2 regions of the Streptomyces sp. NPDC002698 genome follow, and region 2 is predicted to be linked to the other one. Evidence: riboswitches for the same ligand, from Rfam matches in the RefSeq annotation. Region 2 holds a riboswitch; the other holds the start of a gene.
The links. A riboswitch is a leader RNA that binds a small molecule or an ion and turns the genes downstream of it on or off. The one in region 2 is predicted to bind cyclic di-AMP.
Positions count from the first base shown of each region.

Region 1: it holds a riboswitch for cyclic di-AMP, as region 2 does, so the genes downstream of both, ACFYW9_RS07685 (C40 family peptidase) here and ACFYW9_RS26375 (peptidoglycan DD-metalloendopeptidase family protein) in region 2, are expected to answer to the same signal.

Region 1 is NZ_JBIAQM010000004.1:128,855-132,042, forward strand. It holds gene ACFYW9_RS07675 (LysR family transcriptional regulator) at 1-232, opposite strand, end outside; gene ACFYW9_RS07680 (LysE family translocator) at 342-983, shown strand; gene ACFYW9_RS07685 (C40 family peptidase) at 1,054-1,527, opposite strand; cyclic di-AMP (ydaO/yuaA leader) riboswitch at 1,531-1,717, opposite strand; gene ACFYW9_RS07690 (hypothetical protein) at 2,064-2,369, opposite strand; gene ACFYW9_RS07695 (ATP-dependent Clp protease proteolytic subunit) at 2,377-3,012, opposite strand.
Region 2 is NZ_JBIAQM010000021.1:30,970-34,157, forward strand. It holds gene ACFYW9_RS26370 (SGNH/GDSL hydrolase family protein) at 1-57, opposite strand, end outside; gene ACFYW9_RS26375 (peptidoglycan DD-metalloendopeptidase family protein) at 329-1,261, opposite strand; cyclic di-AMP (ydaO/yuaA leader) riboswitch at 1,266-1,427, opposite strand; gene ACFYW9_RS26380 (tyrosine-protein phosphatase) at 2,069-2,866, shown strand; gene ACFYW9_RS26385 (DUF6126 family protein) at 2,890-3,006, opposite strand; gene ACFYW9_RS26390 (XRE family transcriptional regulator) at 3,033-3,188, opposite strand, start outside.

The DNA of each region.
Region 1 (3,188 bases), on a different contig from region 2:
GCTCCATCTCGTCGAGGACCCGGCGGGCCCGTACGACCAGCAGTTCACCCGCGTCGGTGAGCCGCGTCCCGCGATGGGAGCGCACCAGCAGCGTCGCCCCCGCCTCCCGCTCCAGCTTCGCCACCTGCTGGGACAGCGCCGGCGGGGTGTATCCGAGGCGCTCGGCGGCCCGGGTGATCGACCCCGCCTCGGCGACCGCCACCAGCGCCGCCAGCCGTGTCGGGTCGTACATGGCGGCCTCCCGGGACCGGTGGCACCCCGCCCGGTCTAAACGATTGCTTAAGGCTCGCCCAGGATATTCGACATACCTGCTGAAGGCCCGCTCCGGGCAGCATGGACGCATGGACGCACAGCTCATCGCCTTCACGGGCGTCGCCGCGGGGATGGTCGCCATGCCGGGCGCGGACTTCACCGTCGTCGTACGCAACGCCCTCGTCTCGCGCCGTGCCGGAGTCGCCTGCGCCCTCGGCATCGCGGGCGGCCTGCTCGTCCACACCGCGCTCGCCGTGGCCGGGGTCGCCGCGGTCCTCACCGCCGTGCCCACGCTGTTCCGGACGCTCCAGCTGCTCGGCGGCGGCTATGTGCTGTACCTGGGTCTGCGCACGCTCCACTCGCTGTACCGTCCGCGAGGCGCTGCGGCCGACGGATCGGCGGGCGAAGGGGCGGTGACCGAGGGCGCGGGCCCGCGTCCGCTGCGGCAGGGGTTCGTCACCAACGTGCTCAACCCGAAGGCGCCCGTCACCTTCCTGAGCCTGCTGCCGCAGTTCGTGCCCGCGGGCAGCGCGGTGGTGCCGCGGACGCTGCTGCTCGCGCTGATCGTGGTCGTCCTGGCCCTGGTGTGGTTCCCGGCGGTCGCGCTCCTGGTCGACCGGCTCGGACGGTGGCTGCGCGCGCCGCGTGCCGCGCGCGCCGTGGCGGGGGCCACCGGCGGCGCTCTCACCGTTCTGGGCGTCGTCCTGGTGCTGGAGCCGCTGAGGAGCTGAGAGGGCGTCGGGCGGCCCGTGGAGGGCCCGCTCCGGGGCGGCGGCGCGTGCCGCCGCCCCGGGCGAAAGGTCAGCCGACCCTGCCGTACCAGACGCTTCTCGTCCAGATCTTCTGCAGCTTCACCACTTCCCCGGTCTTCGGGGAGTGCCAGATCTTTCCCTTACCGGCGTAGATGCCGACGTGGTACACGTTCCGGCCCGAGTGGAAGAACACCAGGTCACCGGCCTTGCGGTGCGAGGCCGAGACGTGGTGCGTCTTGTTGTACTGGGCCGCGGCCGTACGAGGCAGCTTCTTGCCCGCCTTCTTGTACGAGTAGAGCGTGAGCCCGGAGCAGTCGAAGCGGTGCGGTCCGGTGGCGCCCCACTGGTAGGGGGAGCCGTGCTTCGACGCCGCGACCTGGAGTGCCCTCGTCGCAAGAGTGGCCGCTTCGGCGTCCGGCGCGACGCCGGGCACCACGAGGCTGCCGCCCACCGCGGCAAGGGTGAGGGCCGAGGCCGTACCGGCCCGGGTCCACAGCGACGGGACACGATTGAGCGCAGTCATGCGCAACCCTTCGTCAGCCGCCTGTGAAGGATGACCTGTCGGATTCGGGCTGGCGAAGTTGCCCGGCCGCTGCTGCGGCTTCACCCCAAGGACCGCCCGGAACTGTTCCGGCGGCCCGTCTAGCTGGGTCCTCCACTCCTGCCGATGCACTTCTGTCGACCGGGCATCCGGGAGGCGGCAGGACTCGGCGTCCGCCCGGACCGCCCCGCCGCTGTGGCGGGGGCTTGTCGTCGGAAGGGATCTTCACTCATCAGAGTCGGAAAATCCGAGCGGAACCGGTGTTTTGTGGGCTTACTCACCACTCAGCCGTTCGAGTGAACACCCCTCCGTTCGAGCACGTGTTGGGGGCACCGGTGGGGCCCGCACCTGCGACGACGGGCCTCATCCGGCCTTCGGACGCCGCGTGTTGCGCAACTCGGAAGGGTCGTAGAAAGGTTGGGCGAATACGCCAACGGGGGGTACCCCATCCGGTCCGTTTGAGTCGTGGTTCGGGCGTCGGCGGCCACGGCGCGTACCGGCCTTCCGGTGCGGGTCCGTCAACTGCCGGATCCGGGCGGCACGGTGACCCGGTTCGCCCGCCGCTCCCCGTCGAGCACCCGCAGGGCCTGGGCCAGCGTCGGGGCGTGCACCTCGCTCTCGCCCCGCTGGTGCATCAGCGTGAGGGCGTCCCGCAGGGCCGCCGCCTTGCCGACCAGTGCCTGAGCCGCCCTCAGGCCGCGATAGGTGTCTCCGGGACGGGACGGGTTGATACGGCCGATCAGGTCGACCACGTCGAGGTAGCGGTCGATCAGCTCGGCCTCGGCGCGGGTCAGCGCGGGCAGCGGGGGGAGGTCCGGGATCATCGGCCGCTCACCTCGCGCCGGGCGTCTCGCGCGTGGTCCTGCGGCTCGGGACGATCCGGTCGATCAGCCTGTAGGCCAGCGCCGCCGGAGCGTCGAAGATCTTGTCCCGCTCGATGTCCACGGCGACCCGCTCCGGGCTCTGCCCCGTGTGCCGTACGAGCATGTCCTCGAGGATCTCGCGGGTGCGCAGCAGCTCCCCGGCCTGGACGACGAGGTCGCTCGTCCGCCCCTGGACCGGCTCCGGGACCGACGGCTGGTGCAGGAGGACGCGCGCTCCCGGCAGGGCGAGCCGCTTGCCCGGGGTGCCGCCGGCCAGCAGGACGGCCGCGGCCGACGCCGCCTGGCCGAGGCAGACCGTCTCCACGTCGCAGGTGACGAACCGCATCGTGTCGTAGATCGCGGTCATCGCGCCGAAGGAGCCGCCCGGGGAGTTGATGTACAGCGAGATGTCCTGCTCGGGCGCCTGGTGTTCGAGGTGCATGAACTGCGCCGTCACGTCGTTCGCCGACGTGTCGTCGATCGGTGTCCCGAGGAACACGATCCGCTCGCCGAGCAGCTTCGCGTACGGATCCAGGGTCCGGTGCCCCGAGCTCGTGCGTTCGGTGAACTCCGGTAGGACATGGCGGGCGGACGGGCTGCGCATGGCACGCCTCCTCAGATCGACGTCTGTAAAAAATGTACAGGACGTACGTCTCCGGGGGAGAGGGGCATGCTGAGAGCGAAATCGGCCCTGCCCCTGTCCGGGGACCGTCCGAGCGGTGCCGTACGCCGCCGGACGGGGGGTCCCGGGCCCCGCGGTGTGCCGGAGGCCCGGTCTAA
Region 2 (3,188 bases):
AGGGTCGCCGACGCCCTCGGTGAAGCTGTCCCCCACCGCCACGTACGACCCGATCACTGATCTGTTGTCACTCTTCGAATCGTCTGCCACATGGAGCATGATTCACCTTTTGATGTGAGCTACGCGACCGTAGGGAAGGGTTGACGGCCGGTGAGATAAGCCACTCGCCAAGCATTGGTCAACTATGGAATAAGGCTCGCGTCAAGGATGTTGAAGCAGCGATCGCCCAGGGGCCGTTGCCGCGGGCACACCGAAGGCCGGACCCGGGGGATCGAGGGGTCCGGCCTTCGGAGATCTTCCTGCCGTCAGGAGCAGGAGGCTGGGGGGGTCAGCCCACGGCGACACCGTGCGAGCGCAGGTACGCGATCGGGTCGACGTCGGAGCCGTAGTCCGGCGTGGTGCGGATCTCGAAGTGCAGGTGCGGTCCGGTCACGTTGCCCGTGGCACCGGAGAGACCTATCTGCTGCCCCTCGGTGACGGTCTGCCCCGCCGAGACGGACAGCGACGACATGTGGGCGTACTGGGAGTACTTGCCGTCGGCGTGCTGGATGACGACCTGGTTGCCGTAGGCGCCGCCCCAGCCCGCGGAGACGACGGTGCCCGCGGCGATGGACTTGAGCGTGGTGCCGGTCGGGATCACGAAGTCCACGCCCGTGTGGTAACCGCTGGACCACATGCCGCCCGCCACCTTGTAACCCGTGCCGACGGAGCTGCTCGCGACCGGCAGGGTGTAGCCGGACGAGGTGCCGGTGGAAGGGGCGGCGGAAGGGGCGGTGGAAGGAGTGGCGGAAGCGGTGTCGGAGGGGGCCGTGTCGGCGGCCTGGGTCGCCTGACCGGCCTTCGCCGAGGTGGTCGTCCGGGCGGCCGAGTGCGTGGCCGAGTGCGTGGCGGCCTTCTTGCCGAGCGACAGCTCCAGACCGGGGTGGATCAGCGACGGGTCGCCGCCGATGGCGGAGCGGTTGTCGGCGTAGATCTTCTTCCAGCCGCCGCTGACGTTCTGCTCGTCGGCGATCTTCGAGAGGTAGTCGCCGGACCTCACCGCGTACGTCTTCGTCCCGGCGGCCTTGGCGGCCTTCTTCGCGGGAACGGCGGTCGCGGCCTTCTCGACATGGTGCGCGACGGCGGTGGCCGGGGTCGCGGCGTGGGCGCCGGTGGCTCCCATCAGGGGCAGCGCGAGTGCGGCGCCACCGGTTCCGGCCACGGCGATCGAGCGGGTGAAACGCAAGGACTTGGGACGGCGGTGCTTACCCTTCGCGGGCATGACGAATTCCTCTCCGGCGCCTGCGGGGTGAGCTGTCGGGTGCGGGCTGGAGATGCCCGGCCACGCTGCTGCGCGGCTGTACCCCTAGCCTGTTCCGGAAAAGAACCGGACCAGGCGCGGAACCTGTGGGTCCCCCGCTCCTGCCGTGTACGGGTGAGTGTGCGGATTCCGGGCGGCGGCAGGATTGGGCGTCCGTCCGGATTGAGGCAGAACGTAAGCGACATGAGAGCGCGTCGACAACTATGTGCGGTTTCTGTGCGCTCGCCTTTCTTGATCCATGCGGAAACCGCCGTCACCCTCCGTGGAGCGACGATCTTCCCGACCTCTCAACCCACCTGTAAATCCAGGCAGGTTGAGTAATGAGGACGGCAACGCATCGTCACGAATATGACGCTCCTCACGCGACTCGCCCCAGGGCGCCCTATTCCAGGGCTAGTTGTAACGAAGGCACCTATTCGGACAGAACAGACAGATGCTGCATGAGCGGATATCCGGTACATCCGGATCCCTGTACGGAATGACGCGCAAAACGACACCCCCTCATGCCCTGTTTCGCCTCGATTGCCCCATGGGATCGAGGCGGCCAGAAGCGCGCGACCGGTCCATCGCGGGATTCAAACACGCATTCGACATCAGATGTCACAATGCGTCGCTCCCAGGGCGTTCCGTCCGGAAGGCATCGGCTGTGGACAACTCATTGCCCGAGGAACCCATGTCGTATCGTCGGGAGCGCGAGCCGGTACAACTGCCGACGAGCGGCGCCGAGTCCAGCACGGCGACGCCGGCGGCCGAATGGGAGGAGCCCCCGTGACGCAGCAGGTCCCGTCGACCGAGCCCGAGCTCGGCGGAGTGCGCAACTTCCGCGACGTGGGCGGACTGCCCACCGCGGACGGCCGGCGAGTGCGTCATGGGCACCTGTTCCGCAGCGGCCACCTCGCCCACGCCACGGAGGAGGACGCCGCGTTCCTCGCCTCCCTGGGTCTCCACACGATCTTCGACTTCCGTAATGCCGCGGACCAGAAGCTGGAGGGCCCGGACGTCGAACTGCCGGGCGTGCGGAACGTGAACCTCCCGCTGAGCGACCCCGCGGACGGCAGCGAGTTCTGGAAGATGGTCCGCGACGGCGATCTCGACCAGCTGCGCGCGATCCTCGGCGACGGCAAGGCCGAGAACCGGATGATCAACTCCTACCGCACGATCGTCAGGGAGCGCACGGCCGAGCACTCCCAGGTGCTGCACGCCCTGGCCGACGACAGTGTGCCCGCGCTGATGCACTGCGCGGCGGGCAAGGACCGTGCCGGGCTGTCCATCGCGGTCACCCTGCTCGCCCTCGGCGTCGAGCGCGAGGCGATCGTGGCCGACTACCTGGAGTCGAACGCCGCGCACCGCCGTTACAAGGTGCACCGCAACGGCTCCTCGGCCGGTGCCTACTCCCCCGAGGTGATGGAACTGCTCAGCCCGCTGTTCGACGCGCGCGCCGCGTACCTGACGGCCGCCTTCGAGACGATCGAGGAGACCTGGGGCAGCGTCGAGGTCTATCTGGAGCAGGGCCTGGGACTGACGCCGGAGCTGCGGGAACGCCTGCGCGGGCGGCTCCTGGACTGAGCCGCCCGCCGGGACCGGACCCCCTACTGGTTCTGCGCGCCCAGCGTGAAGAGCAGGTAGATGAAGGCCGCGAACAGGTGGCCGACGGCGACGTAGATGATCAGCCGCACCCACAGGGCGCGCGGGAACCTGTCCTCCATGGAGCGGCGGCGTTCTGTGGGTTCGGTCATGACGTCTCTCCCGAGGTGGGGTGGCCCGTCGCCGGGCCGAGGCACAGCGCGGCGACGGGGCTCTGCAGCAGGGTGTGTACGAAGAGGAGCTCGGCTCCGTCGCGTTCGGCGGCGGCGATGCGGTGCGGGGTCAGCGAGTCGAAGTGGGCGCT